Regions from separate parts of the Luteibacter sp. 1214 genome, predicted to be linked through region 2. Evidence: predicted binding sites of a transcription regulator. Region 2 holds the regulator's gene; the other holds the start of a gene.
The links. Region 2 encodes FliA, which starts transcription of late flagellar genes. Its sites were predicted from a motif close to TAAAGTTTNNCNNNCNNNGGCCGATAA; they were not measured.
Positions count from the first base shown of each region.

Region 1: the regulator FliA is predicted to act here: its motif matches at 1,950-1,976, upstream of J2X57_RS17410 (methyl-accepting chemotaxis protein).

Region 1 covers NZ_JAVDSQ010000009.1:53,360-61,494, reverse strand. Annotated here, with positions in the region: gene J2X57_RS17415 (PAS domain-containing protein) at 1-261, shown strand, start outside; gene J2X57_RS17410 (methyl-accepting chemotaxis protein) at 348-1,919, opposite strand; gene J2X57_RS17405 (SDR family oxidoreductase) at 2,066-2,899, opposite strand; gene J2X57_RS17400 (histidine phosphatase family protein) at 3,019-3,633, opposite strand; gene J2X57_RS17395 (DksA/TraR family C4-type zinc finger protein) at 3,678-3,944, opposite strand; gene J2X57_RS17390 (alpha-L-fucosidase) at 4,040-5,494, opposite strand; gene J2X57_RS17385 (LysR substrate-binding domain-containing protein) at 5,566-6,450, opposite strand; gene J2X57_RS17380 (NmrA/HSCARG family protein) at 6,551-7,429, shown strand; gene J2X57_RS17375 (isoprenylcysteine carboxylmethyltransferase family protein) at 7,538-8,122, shown strand.
Region 2 covers NZ_JAVDSQ010000004.1:299,980-308,114, forward strand. Annotated here, with positions in the region: gene flhF (flagellar biosynthesis protein FlhF) at 1-1,251, shown strand, start outside; gene J2X57_RS12290 (P-loop NTPase) at 1,322-2,197, shown strand; gene J2X57_RS12295 (RNA polymerase sigma factor FliA) at 2,194-2,925, shown strand; gene cheY (chemotaxis response regulator CheY) at 2,979-3,380, shown strand; gene J2X57_RS12305 (protein phosphatase CheZ) at 3,391-4,032, shown strand; gene J2X57_RS12310 (chemotaxis protein CheA) at 4,040-6,103, shown strand; gene J2X57_RS12315 (flagellar motor protein) at 6,105-6,845, shown strand; gene motD (flagellar motor protein MotD) at 6,842-7,747, shown strand; gene J2X57_RS12325 (ParA family protein) at 7,747-8,135, shown strand, end outside.

The DNA.
Region 1 (8,135 bases), on a different contig from region 2:
GGTGAAACCGAGGCAAAGCCCTCCGCGCTCTTTCGCAACGACTGGCGCGAGGAGGTCAACGATCTCGTCGGACAGTTCCTCACGGATCACGGCACGACGCTGGCGGTGATGGCGATCGAGCAGCGCGAGGCCCTCGTGCGACTGCTCGAGAGCCGCGGCCTGTTCGACGTGCGCAACGCCGCTTCCTATGTTGCGCCGCTGCTGGGGCTGTCGCGCGCGACGTTGTACAAGACCCTGAAAGCGGTCCGCGAGACCGTCTGACGGACCACCTTGTAAGGTTGCAACGGCCAGCAGGCAGGAGCCGGCCGCGCGTCGGGCGTCCATGCCCGCGGGATGGTGAGCGAGCGTTACGCCGCCTCGCTTTCCAGCACGAAGTAGGCGACCTCGCGGCGAAGGATTTCCGCGCTCTCGCGCATCGCGTGACTGGCCGAGGCCGCCTGCTGCACGAGCGCCGCGTTCTCGCGTGTCGTCTCATCGATGCCACGAATGGCCCCACCGATGCGTGCGATGCCTTCGCTCTGTCCACGGGTGGCGTCCATCACCGAGGCGACGAGACCGCTGAGGGTCACCACGCGGTCCGCGATGCTGTGCAGCACCTGGCCCGCGCGATCCACCGACACGACGCCGGCTTGCACCGCCTCATCGCTGGCCGCGACCAGGGCACGAATGTCCCTGGCGGTTGCGCCGCAGCGTTGCGCCAGTGCGCGGACCTCGGAAGCGACCACAGCGAAGCCACGGCCATGTTCGCCCGCCCGCGCCGCCTCGACCGCCGCATTCAGTGCGAGCAGGTTGGTCTGGAAGGCGATCTGCTCCACCAGATCCAGCATCTCGCTCATCTGCTCGCTGGTGCGCTGGATCTCGCGCATGTTGCCGACCGCATCCTGAGCCACACGGTGGCCCTCGTCCGTCATCTCACGGGTGTCGATGACGGCACGGCTGGCGGCGGTCGCATGGCCCAGGCCGTCCGAGACCGCGCCAGCCATCTCGCTCATCGAGGCCGTGGTGAGGTCGACGTGCGCGGACTGCGTGCGCGTGCGCTCGTTCAACGCCTCGTTACCCCGGGCGATGCCGGTGGCTGCGTGAGCGACGTGGTCGGCGCGGTCGCGCACCTGGGTCACCACGTTGCCGAGCTGGGCATCCATCGCCGCCAGCGACGACAGCAGCTTGCCGATCTCATCGTCTCGACCGATCTCGACGCGTGTGCCCAGGGTACCACCGGCGATGGAGGCTGCCACGTCCGCCGCCTGGCGCAGGCGCCGGCCAAGCGAGCGGATGATCGCGACATCCATGACGCTGGCGATCAGCAACGCGATACCGAGCAATACGGCGGAGAAAACGCCACCCTTCGCAATGTCGGCGCGCTGTGCCGCGGCTTCGGCCTTGCCGTTGTCCAGCGCCAGCGCGAAGAGGTTGGAGAAGTCGCTCTTCAGGGGGCCGACGGCCGACTGGACGTCGTTTGAAAGCTGTAGCTGCGCCAGATCGAACTGCTCCGTCTTGAGCAGCTCGATGACGTCGTCGACCGCCTTATCGGCCGCCTTGCGGTGTTCGGCAGCCAGGGTGACCAGCTTGGCCTGCGCCTTGCCCAGGCCGCTGGCCGTGAGCGACTTCCACTGTTTGTCGATGTCATGGCGGTTGCTGCCGATCACGGTGACCGCGTCGTCGACGGCGGAGGGCAACCGCATCAGCGTCGCATGCACCAGCGCATCGAGCAGGTCGTTGTAATCGTTCTGGATGTGACCGACATCGGCGACGGGCGCCAGCGTGTCTGTCACCACGGACTGCAGGCGGTCGTCGGCGGTGCGAAGCTGCACCCCGCCGACGATCCAGAGCGCCAGCAGCAAAAAGATCGTGCCGGCGAGACGAAGCGAAAGACGTGCACGCAGGGTGAGCGTCGGCAGGGCGAAGCGAGGAAAGGGCATGACACACTCGGGGAGAGCGGGGGTGCCTCCCTATCGGCTCCGTGTGCCGGGACTTTAGCGAAAATCCGAATATTATGGTTTTATTTCAATGACTTGAAGATGTCATGACAGCACCCGGCGGTGGCTCTTTCTGGCAGTCGTCACGTTCACGCCGTTACGTCGTCGTCGGCGTCGTATGCGCCACGTTTCTGCGTGCGAAGTTCCTCGAGGCGCGCGCTGAGTCCGGCCTCGACGTGGTCGTAGGCGTCGCCGCCCAGCACCAGCCGGCGTGGTGGCTTGTCCAGGTCCACGGTTTCGATCATCGCGCGCGCCATCTTTTCGGGATTGCCACGGATGACGAAGGCGCCTGACACGATGCCGCGGCGAAGCTCGCCCACCGGGGTGTCGTCGTAGATGGCCATCGGCTCAGGCGTCACCAGGCCTTTGCCGAAGTCGGTCTTCGACGGACCCGGTTCGACGATGAGGAAATCGATGCCGAACGATGCGACCTCCTGCAGCACCGCTTCAACGAAGCCCTCGATGCCCCACTTCGAGGCGTGGTACAGGCTGAAGTTGGGATAGGCGATCTGGCCGCCTTCGGACGACACCTGCACGATACGGCCACCACCCTGCTCACGCAGCCGGGGGATGGCGGCACGGATGACCTGGATGGATCCGATGAGATTGGTATCGATGATGCGCTGGATCTGCTCGTCGGTGACTTCTTCCGCCGCACCGAAGAGCCCATAGCCCGCGTTGTTGACAACGATATCGACGCGACCTCCGTCGAAGGCTTTCTGGACGGCTTCGCGGATCGACGCTGTGTCCGTCAGGTCCATGATGACGACATCGAGCGCGTCGCCATACCGCGTCTTGAGATCGGCGAGGGCGCCGGGTTGGCGCAGCGTGCCGACGACACGGTCACCGCGCGCCAGCAGCATTTCGGTCAGAAGGCGGCCGAAGCCGGAGGACGTGCCGGTAATGAACCAGGTCTTGCTCATGGTGCCCACCTCGGAGTGCGTCGTCGCGATGCGCGACGGGTCGACTACCAAGCTAGGGGTGGAAGCGAATGAAGACTATCCGACGAGATGCGGATGAGACGATGCAGGATCCGGGATAATCAGGCCGTCGCGACCTCGACCGGACTGATGTTCCACCGGTCGACGATGAACCCGTCGGAGTTCACCCCCAGCGGCGTGTATCCGCAATTGCCATGCCGGTAACTCGCGTACTCGCCACCGTTCAGAAGCGCACCCAGCGTCGCCGTCATGCAATGCCCGTGCGTCACCACCGCCACGCGCCGGTAAGGCAACGCACCGATATCCGCCAGCGCGTCAAGCACACGTGACGCCACCTCATGCAGCGACTCGCCGCCCACGGCGGCGACGGCGGGATCGTGGCCACGCAGCACCGCGACCATCGCCGGATCTTCCTCGAACACGTCCGCGACCGAACGGCCCTCCAACACCCCGAAGGCCCGCTCGACCAGACGCGCGTCCACGGTGATGGTGCAACCGACGATGCCCGCGGCGACTTCACCCGTGTGCATGGCCCGCCCCAGCGTGGATGTCACGATGTGCTCCACGCCCCGCGCGGCGAGCACGCGTCCCAGCGACCGTGCCTGTTCGATGCCCGCCGCGGTAAGTGGGCTGTCCGCGCGGCCTTGTGCGCGTCCGGCCACATTCCATTCGGTTTCGCCGTGACGGGCGAGGATCAGGTGTTCGAGCATGCGCATGGCTGCCGGTACTGCAGGGGAGCCCGCGATTGTACCGGGCGCGGTCAACGCAGCTGACTATCCTTGCTGCCGCGGCGGTTGTAGCCGCTGAAGCTGGCTTCCTCGCGATCGGCCTCTTCCTGGCAGGCCACGCACAGGCGTACGCCAGGCACCGCTTTGCGGCGCGCGTCCGGGATCGGTTTGTCGCACGCTTCGCAGTGCTCGAGACCCGGGCCGCTGGGCATATGGCTGCGCGCCCGTTTTATGGCGTCTTCGATGGTCGCGTCGATCTGGTCCTGTACGGCGGTATCACCCGCCCATCCGGTTGCCATGACTCACCTCCACGGCTGGCGCTCAGCCTTCTTAAATGGTGGCAAGTGACTGGTTTTAAAGGTGTGAACAGTATCGCTCGTGCGGCCGGACTCAGTCAGCGCGGCTCGTCGTACAGACCCAGCTCCGTCACCCCGGGCTGCCTGCCGAACACCGTCAGTCGCACCCGTTTCGCCGTGACCCGCCCGATCTCGTGAAACTGGTAAGGGGCCGGGGTACCGCCGGAGGCGATCTCCACCCAGCCACCGTCACGCTCCATCTCCACCTTGTAACGGGTGATCCTGGAAGTATCGCCATAGCCATCGGCATGTATCGGCTCGACGATCGATATCGTATTGAACGACACCGGCTGTTCGGATCGAATCTCGATCCAGCCGTCGGTCTTCCCCTTGTCCGCCAGCCAGTACGAGCGGTAATCATCGTCGAACGCGAGATCGGGACCCACCGCCTCGTCACTGGCGCTGGCCCAGGCGGGCTTGCCGGCGGCCAGGTCGGGCGTGGTGATGAGCACCGCGCGACCCACCTTCGGCGCCGGGCCCGTGTTCTTCCACAGTGAACCGATCTCGGCGAGCCGCGCCACCGCGTTGTCGTCGAACCGGCCGTCGCGATTGGGCGCGACGTTGAGGATCAGGTTGCAATGGTTTTCGTTGAACGGCACCAGCCAGTCGTCGACGATGGTCTTCGCCGACGCAAGCTCCGAGGTGGGGTAGGCCTTCTTCCAGAACCAGTCGCTTTGCAACGTCGTACCTGACTGCGACGGCACCGGACTATCCGCGGGAATCTTCTGGCCCGCGTGCTGCTCGTACTGCTTGATGTCCGTGTAGTAGAGCGCCGTGCCCGGATAGCTTCCCGCGTTATGGTCCGTCACCAGGCAGTTTGGCTGCAGGGACTTCACCAGGTCGTAGATCTCGCGATACGGTAACTCAGCATATGAAATGCGCGACCACGATGCGTTCCACCCATCGAGAATCAACGCGGTGAGCGGCCCGTAGCCCGTGAGCAGCTCGGTGAGCTGCGCCTTGATCAGCGCGATCTTCTCGGGTGTGACGGTGCGCGCGCGGATGTCCTGACGCAGGTCGAGGATCGAGAAATACAGGCAGACCTTGAGCCCGGCCTTTCGGAACGAATCGACATAGCGGCGCACCACATCGTGCGGATACGACGACTGCATGACGTTCGCGCTGCCGGTTTTCGTCGGCCACAGGCAGAAGCCGTCGTGGTGTTTCGTGGTCAGGCACGCGTAGCCCATGTTCGCGGATGTCGCCGCGCGCGCCCACTGGTCGGTGTCGAGGTGCTTCGGATCGAACAGCTTCGGCGAAAGCAGCGGATCGCCCCATTCGCGTTCTTCGAAGGTCGCCATATTCAGATGGATGAACATGCCGAAGCGAAGGTCGAGGAAGGACTGTTGCAACTGCTGCATGTGGACCGGATCGACGATGACGCCCGCTCGCGTGCCGGTGAGCGGAGCCCCTGTCGACCTGGCAACCGGCCAGAGGCCGCTCCCGATGGTGCCGGCGAAGGCAAGCGCCTTCGCGAAGTCACGACGATTCAAGGGCGCGCTCCCGACATTGGATGACGGTCGACTTTCGTCGGTACGGCGACACGTGTCAACGCACCGGGGTCTCAGATATCGTCGAAGTGCGACGGCGACGCATCCCTGAACTGCTCGACCAGCATGCCGATGAAGGCGGAGACTTTACGGGAGACATGCCGCTGCGGCGGGTACAACGCCCAGACCTCCAGACCGCGCCCGTCGATACGCCCCCACTCGACGAGCCTGCCTTCCTCGAGGTCTTTCCGGATGAGCGACGCGGGGAGGATCGCCGCGCCGATTCCCTCGAGCGCGGCGTCGTAAATCATCGCCATCGACGACAGACGAAGCACCTCGCGCGGCGTGAGCGTGGACACGCCATCGGTCACCCTCACGCGCCAGGGCTCGGCGCCCTGCGCCGCGCGCAGGACGATGGCCGGGAACTCGCCGCCGTCGGCCGGGCGCGTCAGCGACGGCACCGCGGCGACCGTCGGCCGGTCGCGAAGGAAGCAGCGGCCGGCCAGATCCGTGCTGGGCTCAGGGTTGGCCCGAATGACCAGATCGAAACCGTCCTTCAGCGGGTCGACGAAGCGATCGTCGATCACGACGTCCAGCTGCACGCCGGGGTACCGTTGTGCGAAGCGCGCCGCCAGCCGGCCCAGCCCGCGATGGGCGAACAGGACCGGCGCGCTGACCCGGAGTTTTCCGCGAGGCGCGCCGGACGCCGATGCGAGGTCCGCCGCCACGTCGTCGATCCGGTCCAGCATGGCGCGCGTCTCGGCATGCAGGGTCGCCCCCTCGTCCGTCAGGCGGAAAGGCCTTGCGCCGCGGTCGATGAGCCGGGCTCCCAGTACATCCTCCAGTTCGCGTACCCGTCGCGACAGGGTCGCCTTGGGTCGCCCCGTGGCCCGGCTGGCCGCACCGAAGCCACCATGCAGCGCGACGGCGTTGAAGTCCGAGAGGGCATGCAGATCCATGGTGTTCCGCTGATGAGACAGGATGTCCCGATCTTGCGCCTTTCGTCTCATGTGCGAAACACCGAGATTAGTGGTCATCCCAACCACCAAGGCATCGATCATGAGCATTCTCGTCACTGGCGCCACCGGCAGCATCGGCTCCGCCGTCATCGAACGTCTGGCCGCCGAAGGCGCGCCGGTCCGCGCACTCACCCGTGCACCCGGGAAGTACAAGGCACCCGCCGGCGTCCAGTCCGTCGCCGGCGATATGACCGACATCCCATCCATGCGCGCCGCGCTGCAGGGCGTCGACACCCTGTTCCTGTTGAATGCCGTGGTCCCCGATGAACTCACCCAGGCCCTCGCTACCCTCGGTCTGGCGCGCGAGGCGGGCATCCAGCGCATCGTCTACCTGTCGGTGCTCAACGGCGACCGCTTCACCGACGTCCCGCACTTCACCGTGAAGTACGCCGTGGAGCGCGCGATCGAGCAGTTCGACCTGCCCGCGACCGTGCTGCGACCGTCGTATTTCATGCAGAACGACGCCAACATCAAGGATGTCATCGCGCAGCACGGGGTTTACCCGATGGCGCTGGGCAAGGTGGGCGTTTCGATGGTGGATACCCGCGATATCGCCGACGTCGCCGCCGCGTCGTTGCTTCGCCGTAGTCGCGCATCGGGCGCCCTGCCCCGTGAAGTCATCGAGCTGGTCGGTCCCGACGCGATCACAGGCGAAGGCGCCGCGGCGATCTGGAGCGAGGCGCTGGGACGTCCCGTCGCCTACGGTGGCGACGACCTGGATGCCGCCGAAGCCAACATCGCCCGCCAGCAACCGTCGTGGGCGGCGTACGATCTGCGCCTGATGCTCGCGAGGTTCCACGCGGACGGCATGCTGGCCAAGCCCGCGGCGAACGGCATCATGACCTCGGTGCTCGGCCGCGCACCGCGCAGCTATCGCGACTTCGTCCGTGAAACGGTGGCGTCCATGACAACGACCTGACGACGGAGCTTGTCCAGGCGGCGGGCCGGGAGCGCATCGACATGCCTTCCGGCAGGTGCCTTTCCCTTCCGCCTCCCCCTAGGATGCTCCGGGAAAGGGAGAACGACGATGACGACGGAAGAATGGCTGAAGCACGGCATAAGCCTAGCCTGGTGGGTACTGCTGGCGTGGTGGATCTGGAGCGCCTGGGGTAACAAGACCGCGACCCGGGGCGAGCCATGGCTCACACGGCTGACGCTCTACTGGCTGCCTCTGGTGGTCGCTTTCGGCCTGCTCGGTCCGGGCGAGTGGTTCGGCCATACCTGGCTGCGTGAGGCGATTCTGCCGCACACCGTGCCCGTCTTCGCCGTCGCCTTCGCATTTGCCGTCTCGGGCGTGGCGCTGGCGATCTGGTCTCGCGTCATTCTGGGACGCAACTGGAGCAGCGTGGTGCAGATCAAACACGACCACGAGCTGATCGAAACCGGACCGTATCGCTACATCCGTCATCCCATCTATACCGGCATCCTGATGGCCTTCATCGGCTCGTCGATCCAGGCCGGAGACGTGCGCGTCATCCTCGCCGTAGCGATCCTGTTCGCTTCGTTCTGGCGGAAGCTGCGCATGGAGGAACGGATGCTCGGTGAGACGTTCGGCGACAGCTATGTCGCCTACAAGCGGCGCACGAAGGCCCTCATCCCCGGGCTGCTCTGATCCACGGTGGCGC
Region 2 (8,135 bases):
ATCATCGCGGCGCTGGATTACGACGAAGCGCTGGTGCGTGAAGCCGGCTTCGGTGTCGATCTTCCGCCGCGCGAGCGCGAGGAAGCTCCGATCCGCGCGCGCCGCGACAACGACTTCGCCGCCCGCATCGATCAGGCCAAGGCCGCGACCGCCGCCGCTGTCGAACGTGTGACGCGCGGTGCTCCGGCGCCCGCCGCTCCGCAGGTCGCGAATCCGAATGCGCCGCAGCGTCAGTCGAGCGCCGCGCTCGCCGCCAGCGTCGCCGATGTGGTGCGCGCCGCGACGGTCGCCCCGAACCACAACGCGAACAGCGACGCCGCCGTCAATGGCGTGCGTGCCGAGATCAACAGCCTGCGTGAGATGCTGGAAGTGCAGTTGTCCACGCTCGCCTGGAATCAGATGGACCGCGACCAGCCGCTGCGCGCCCGCGTGCTCCGCGAGATGACCCGCCTGGGCATCGACGGCGACGTGGCTCGCGCGCTCTGCGCCGAGCTGCCGCCGGGCATGACCGCCGAGCAGGCCCGCTACCTGCCGCTGGGCATCCTCTCGCGCAACATCCGTACCAGCGGCCGCAACGCCGATACCGCCGGTAGCGCCGTCACCGCTCTGGTCGGCACGACGGGCGTCGGCAAGACCACCACCATCGCCAAGCTCGCGGCGCGTGCGGTGCTCCGCCACGGCGCCTCGAACGTCGCGCTGATCAGTGCCGACCAGTACCGCATCGGCGCGGGCGCCCAGTTGGAACATTACGGCCGCCTGCTCGGTGTGCGCGTCTACAACGCCCACGATGCACAGAGCCTCCGCAACGTGCTGCTCCAGCTGCGTGGCAAGCACACCGTGCTGATCGATACCGCCGGCCTGGCCGGTAACGACCCCAAGCTCCAGCAGCAGTTCGACACCCTGCGCGCGATGACCGAGGTGCGTGTCTGCCTCGTGCTTGCCGCGAACGCGCAGGCGCAGGCCATCGACAACGCGATCCGTGCCTACGCGCCGCTGGCGCCGCAGACCGCGATCCTGACCAAGCTCGACGAGGCCCCGCTGATCGGCGGTGCCCTGTCGGCCGTCATCCGCCACGGACTGCCGCTGGACTACACCACGGATGGCCAGCGCGTGCCGGAAGACATCGCCTCCGCGGATGCGCGCAAACTCGTCTGCCTGGCCGCTCAACTCGTCAAGCAGCGCACCGACGAACCGGACGACGCGATTCTCGCCGACCGTTTCGGCTTCTCCACCGCGCCAGCCATCGCCTGACACCGGGAACTGAAGTAACGTGACCACGGCATCCGCATCCGCACACCCTTTCACGGCAGTGAATTCCTTCATGAACACACACGTCGATTCCACCCAGGCTGCTGGGCTCAACTGGCTCGCCGACCGTCGTCCCACGCGCAGCATCGCGGTGGCGGGCGGCAAGGGCGGCGTGGGCAAGACCACGGTGGCGGTCAACCTCGGCATGGCGCTCGCGATGGGCGGCCGTGACGTGGTCCTGCTGGACGCGGATCTGGCCATGGCGAACATCGACGTGCTGCTGGGCCTGCAGCCCACGCGCCATCTGGGCCACATGCTCGAAGGCGAGTGCCGCATCGAGGACCTGATCCTCCACGCCAACCACGGCCTGAAGGTGATCCCGGCGACCTCGGGCGCGCGCCGCATGGCGCAGCTGCCGAATATCGAGCACGCCGCCGTGATCCGCGCCTTCGACGAATACCCGGTCGCCCCCGAATATCTGATCGTCGACACCGCCGCCGGCATCTCCGACAGCGTGTCGATGTTCGCGGCAGCCTCCGACGAAGTGGTGGTCGTGGTCTGCGACGAGCCGGCCTCGCTGACCGACGCCTACGCGCTGATCAAGGTGATGAGCCGCGAGTTCGACGTGAACCGCTTCCGCATCGTCGCCAATATGGTCCGCCATGCGCAGGAAGGCCGTCAGCTGTTCGAGAAGCTGGCCCGCGTGACCAACCGCTTCCTGGACGTGTCCCTGGATTTCATGGGCATGGTTCCGCACGACGAGTACCTGCGTCAGGCCATCCGCCGCCAGGCGGCCGTGGTCGACGCCTGGCCGAGCAGCCGCTCGGCGGTGGGATTCAAGAATCTGGCCCGGTCGGTCGATACATGGGGTGAACCCGAACCCCGGGTGCAGGGTCGCATCGGCTTTTTCGCCGAACGGAACCACATGGGGGGAGGGCTGCCGCTGTGAGTGTCGCTAGCGAATACCTTGAAATCACTAGAGTTCCAGCGGATCAACTGGTTAAAACGCATGCACCCCTGGTGCGCCGGATCGCCTATCACCTGATGGGCCGCCTGCCGCCAAGCGTGGACGCGAATGACCTCATGCAGGCTGGAATGATCGGACTGCTCGAGGCCGCAAGAAATTACTCGCCGACTCGCGCGGCCAGCTTCGAGACCTATGCGGGCATCCGCATTCGTGGCGCCATGCTGGACGAACTGCGCAAGACGGACTGGACCCCGCGCTCCGTCCACCGGAAGTTGCGCGAGGTGGCTGAAGTAACGAGGCAGATCGAGAACGAAACGGGTGGCGACGCCGAAGACGCGGAAGTGATGAAGCGGCTGGGTATCGACGCCATGGAGTACAACCAGATTCTGGCCGACGCGGCGAGCGCGCGGTTGCTGAGCCTCACGGCGCCGGAAGGCGACGAAGGCGCGGCGATCGACGTCGCGGACCCCGACGCCTCGGGCCCGGAAGGCAACTTCGAGAAGAACGGCCTGCGCGACGCGTTGGCGCAATCGATCGACGGCCTGCCGGAACGCGAGAAGCTGGTGATGTCGCTGTACTACGATGAAGAGCTCAACCTGAAAGAAATCGGTGTGGTACTTGGTGTGAGCGAGTCGCGCGTGTGCCAGATCCATGGCCAGGCCCTGATTCGCCTGCGTGCACGCATGACGGGTTGGAAAGACAAGCAGTGACGGCATCGCGGTGCCGTCGCCGGTAAAGAAAAAGCACGTGGCGGAGAGCAGTTTTGGACAAGAACATGAAGATCCTCGTGGTGGACGACTTTTCCACCATGCGGCGCATCGTCAGGAATCTCCTGGTCGAGTTGGGTTTCACCAACACGCTCATCCAGGAAGCCGAAGACGGTAACGCGGCCCTCGCGTTGCTGCGCTCGCAGCCGATCGACCTCGTCGTCACCGACTGGAACATGCCCAACATGACGGGCATCGACCTGCTTCGCGCCATCCGCGCCGATGCCGGTCTGAAGTCCTTGCCGGTGCTGATGGTGACCGCGGAAAACAACCGCGACCAGATCATCGCCGCCGCGCAGAGCGGTGTTAACGGCTACGTCGTCAAGCCTTTCACGGCGGTCACGCTGAAGGAAAAGCTCGACAAGATCTTCGAACGACTCGCCGCGGCTGCGGGCTAAGGGAATAACGATGAATACGATGCTCTCCCCCGGCCAAGAGGTCGTCCCCGAACTGCGCGAGCTGCTCGAGGCCGACGACGGCGCCGCCTTCGAAAAGGCACTCGACAACCTTATCCGCAGCCGCGAGCAGCACCTGTTCCTGGCGCTGGGCCACCTTGCGCGCGACCTGCACGAATCCGTGCGCCGCCTCGCTTCGGACATTTCGACCGACGGCGTGCCCGGGAACATGAGCGATGCGCGCAAGCATCTGCGTGACGTGCTCGAGATGAGCTCGACCGCGGCGCACCGCACGCTGGACTTCAGCGAAAAGCTGCGTCCGCAGGCCCAGGCGCTGGCGAAGCAGGCCGACGAAGTGCTCGTGCTCGATCACGCCGATCCGGCGTTCGGCGCCAATGCCACGGCGCTTGCCGTGCGCGTGGGCGATTTCGCGCAGAGCTGCGACATCGGCCTGGGCGAAATGGTCGAAGCCCAGTCGTGGCAGGATCTTTCCGGTCAGCGCGTGGCGCAGGTCGAGGCGTTCATGGCCAAGGTCGAGTCGTCGCTGGTCGAGCTGGTCCGTCTGACCGGCTCGCTCGCGGGCGGCAATGCCCCGGCCGCGGACAAGGTCAGCCAGGACGAAGTGGATCGCCTCCTCAGCGAATTCGGATTCTGAGCCCGCTATGAGCGTGGAGCTGGACAACGAGCTGCTCAACGTCTTCCTGATCGAAGCGCGCGAACTGCTCGAGAGCCTGGGCGAGCAGCTCGTGGATCTCGAAGCGTCGCCGAACGACACGGAGCTGCTGAACGCGGTCTTCCGTGCGTTCCACACCGTGAAGGGCGGTGCGGGCTTTCTTGGGCTCAATCCCATGGTGGAGCTGTGCCACCGTGGCGAAGATCTTCTGAACGAAGCGCGTAACGGCACGATCGTGCTCAACGCCGCCTTCATGGATGCGCTGCTCGAGTCGCTCGACCTGCTCAACGACATGATGCGCGCCGCCGATGGCGGCGTGCCGATCGAGCCCGCGCCGCGTTCGCTGCTCGACCGGCTGCTGATTCCCGGTCGTGCCGTATCCGCGGCTCCCGTTGCCTTGGCGGTACCGGTCTCTTCGCCGGTCGCGGCACCTTCCGCGCCGAAAGCGTACGACCCGATCGAAGATGAATTCGAGGCGATGCTCGACGCCGCGCGCACCGACCGCGCGCCGGCACCGGCCTCGTCCGCGACGATCAACGATGACGAGTTCGAAGCGCTGCTGGATTCGTTGTACGGCACGGGTGCGCCAGGCGCGGACAGCGCAGCGGTATCCGCATCGGCACCGACGCCCGCACCCGTGGTCGCTGCCGCACCGTTGCCGTCGAACAACGACGCGATCAGCGACGACGAATTCGAAGCCTTGCTGGATTCCCTTCACGGCACGGCAGCGCCGGGTGCGGTCGGTGGTGCGGCGCCTGTTGTCGCTTCCACGCCCGCGCTCGCCGTGGTTCCCGTCGCTGCACCCGCACCGCCCGCAGTGGCTCCTCCCGCGGTGAAGGCCGCGCCCGCCGCGGCTGGCGAAAAGCGCGCCGCGTCCGCCGCCGACACGACGGTTCGCGTCGACACGCATCGTCTCGACAGCCTGGTCGACGCCGCGGGCGAGCTCGTGCTCGTACGCAACCGCCTCACCAGCCTCGCACCGCGCGGCGGCAACGATCCGATGGAACGTGCCATCGGCGAGCTGGAGCGCGTCGCGGAAGACTTGCAGAACGCCGTGCTGCGCATGCGCATGCAGCCCGTCGGCAAACTGTTCTCCCGTTTCCCGCGCATCATTCGTGACCTCGCCCGCCAGCTCGGTAAAGAGATCGAGCTCGTGACGGAAGGCGAAGAAACCGATATCGATCGCACCGTGGTCGAGGCGCTCGCCGATCCGCTCGTGCATCTGCTGCGTAACGCGGTGGACCACGGCATCGAGATGCCTGACGTGCGCGCGGCCGAAGGCAAGTCGCGTCTGGGCACCGTGCGCCTCGCCGCTGGCCAGTACGGCGACCGCATCGTCATTACCGTCACCGATGACGGCAAGGGCATGGATCCCGAAGTCCTGCGCCGCAAGGCCGTCGAAAAGGGCCTGATGGACGCCGAGCAGGCCGCGCGTCTGGACGAGCGCGAATGCTACGAAATCGTCTTCCGCCCGGGCTTCTCGACCGCCAGCACGGTGTCCGACATTTCCGGCCGTGGCGTCGGCATGGACGTGGTCAAGACCAAGATCGTCGAGCTGGGCGGCACGCTGTCCATCGACTCGCGTGTCGGTCACGGCAGCACGGTACGCCTGTCGGTGCCGCTGACGCTGGCGATCATGCGCGTGCTGATGGTTCGCGTCGGTCATCGTCTGCTTTCGCTCCCGCTGTCCAATGTCACCGAAGTGTTCGAGCTCGTTCCCGGTCAGATCCAGGAGCTCGACGGCCGCATCGTCGCGTCGCACCGTCAGCGCGCCTTGCCGCTCGCCGACCTCGGTCACTGGGCCGGGGTGAGCGGGAAGGGCGGCCATGTCGTCGTCGTGCAGATCGGTCACCAGACGCTGGGTTGCCTGGTCGACGAAGTGCTCGGCCGCGAAGACGTCATGGCCAAGCCGCTGGGCCCGTTTCTCAAGGACGTTCCCGGTGTCGCCGGGGCGACCATCACCGGTGACGGGCGTATCTCCCTCGTGCTCGACCTTTCCGGTCTGGCCGATGACAGTGGGCAGGTGCTGCCTTCATTGAGGATGGCTGTCTGACATGGATATCGTGAGCGTCGTCGGCACGATCCTGGCCTTCGTGGTCATCATCGTGGGGACCATCCTCAAAGGCTCGAGTCTCGATGCCCTGTGGAACCCGGCGGCGTTCGTCATCGTCTTCCTCGGCACCCTGGCCGCGCTGCTGGTGCAGACGCCGGGGCCGGTACTCAAGCGTGCGTGGAGCATGCTGCCGTGGGTGTATCGCCCGCCGGATATCGAATCGGAAAACCTCGTCAGCCGCATCGTCGGCTGGAGCGAGATATCCCGGCGCACCGGCCTGCTCGGGCTGGAACCCGCCATCGAGCGCGAATCGGACCCCTTCATCCGTAAGGGGCTTCAGCTTTTGGTGGATGGCACCGAGCCGGACGCCATGCGCTCCGTGCTCGAAGTGGAAGTGCTCGCACGCGAGCACAACGACATCGAAGCCGCCAAGGTTTACGAAAACGCCGGTGCGTACTCGCCGACGATGGGCATCATCGGTGCCGTCATGGGCCTCATGTCGGTCATGCAGAACCTTGCCGAGCCCAGCAAGCTCGGCCACGGCATCGCGGCCGCCTTCGTCGCCACCATTTACGGTATCGGCCTGGCCAACCTGCTGGCGCTGCCCATGGCGTCACGCCTGAAAGGCCTGGCCCGCCAGCGTTCGCAGATGCGCGAGATCCTCGTCGAAGGCCTCGTCTCGATCGCTCAGGGCGACAACCCGCGGCACATCGAGAGCAAGCTGCAGGGGTTTCTCTCGTGAAGCGCCGCCACCACGAAGAGCACATCAATCACGAGCGCTGGGCGATCCCCTATGGCGATCTGATCACGTTGCTGCTCGCGTTGTTCGTGGTGATGTACGCGGTATCGGCCGTCAACGAAACCAAGTTCAAGGTGATGGCGCAGTCCATCAACGAAGCCTTCAACGGCACGGGCAAGGTGATCGAGCCGATCCGCGAGGCGACGCCCGCCGCGCAGGTGCCGCTGCCGAATCAGTCGCGTGCGCCAGCCGCCGCGCCCATCGCCCGCATCGACGTGCCCGTTCCGCCGCGCAACCTGCCGTTGCCCGGTCACGAAGGCGCCGCCGCCGAGCGTCAGGAAGCGGCCAGCACGAATACCGCGACGGCGGCGAACACCACGGTCGGCAAGACCGAGGACGCCAGCCTCAGCCAGATTTCCGACGAAGTGAAGCGGGCGATGAAGCCGCTGATCGACAAAAGTCTGGTCAACGTGCGGCAGACGCCGGACTGGCTCGAGATCGAGGTCAAGACCGACATGCTGTTCCCGGTCGGTGTCGCCAGACTGCAGGCGCCGGCCGATGACGTGCTGCGCAAGCTGGCCGGCATCCTCGCGCCGTTTCCGAACCCGATGCGTATCGAGGGCTATACGGATAACACGCCGATCGCCACGCCGACGTTCCCGTCCAACTGGGAGCTGTCCGCGGCACGCGCCGCTACCGTGGCGCGTCTGCTGACGACGACGGGTGTGGATCCGCATCGCGTGGGTATCGTCGGCTGGGGCGAGTTTCGTCCGATCGTGGCGAACGATACCGACGACGGACGCAACCGGAACCGCCGCGTGCTGATTGTCGTGATGAGCGACAAGGCGGCCCCGTCGCGTTTCTACAGCGATGCCGCGGCCGCGCCGGCCGGGGGAAATCGCTGATGATCACCTGGGCGGTCTCCAACCAGAAGGGCGGCGTCGGAAAAACCACGACCACGGTCGCACTGGGTAGCCTGCTCGCCGCGTCCGGCAAGCGCACGCTTCTCATCGACATGGATCCGCATGCCTCGCTGTCCGGTTACATCGGCGTCGAAGGCGGGGCGCATGGCAGCGTCTACGATCTGTTCGGCATCGGTAACAGTGCGGCCCCGCTGCCGGTGCGCACGTTGGTGCACGCCACGCAGTGGGACCGGTTGAGCGTGCTGCCTGCGTCGCCCGCGATGATCACGCTGGACCGTCAGCTGGGTACGCGTCCGGGTATGGGGCTGGTGCTTACCCAGGCGCTCGCCGAGCTCGCGCCCGACTTCGACCATGTGCTGCTCGATTGCCC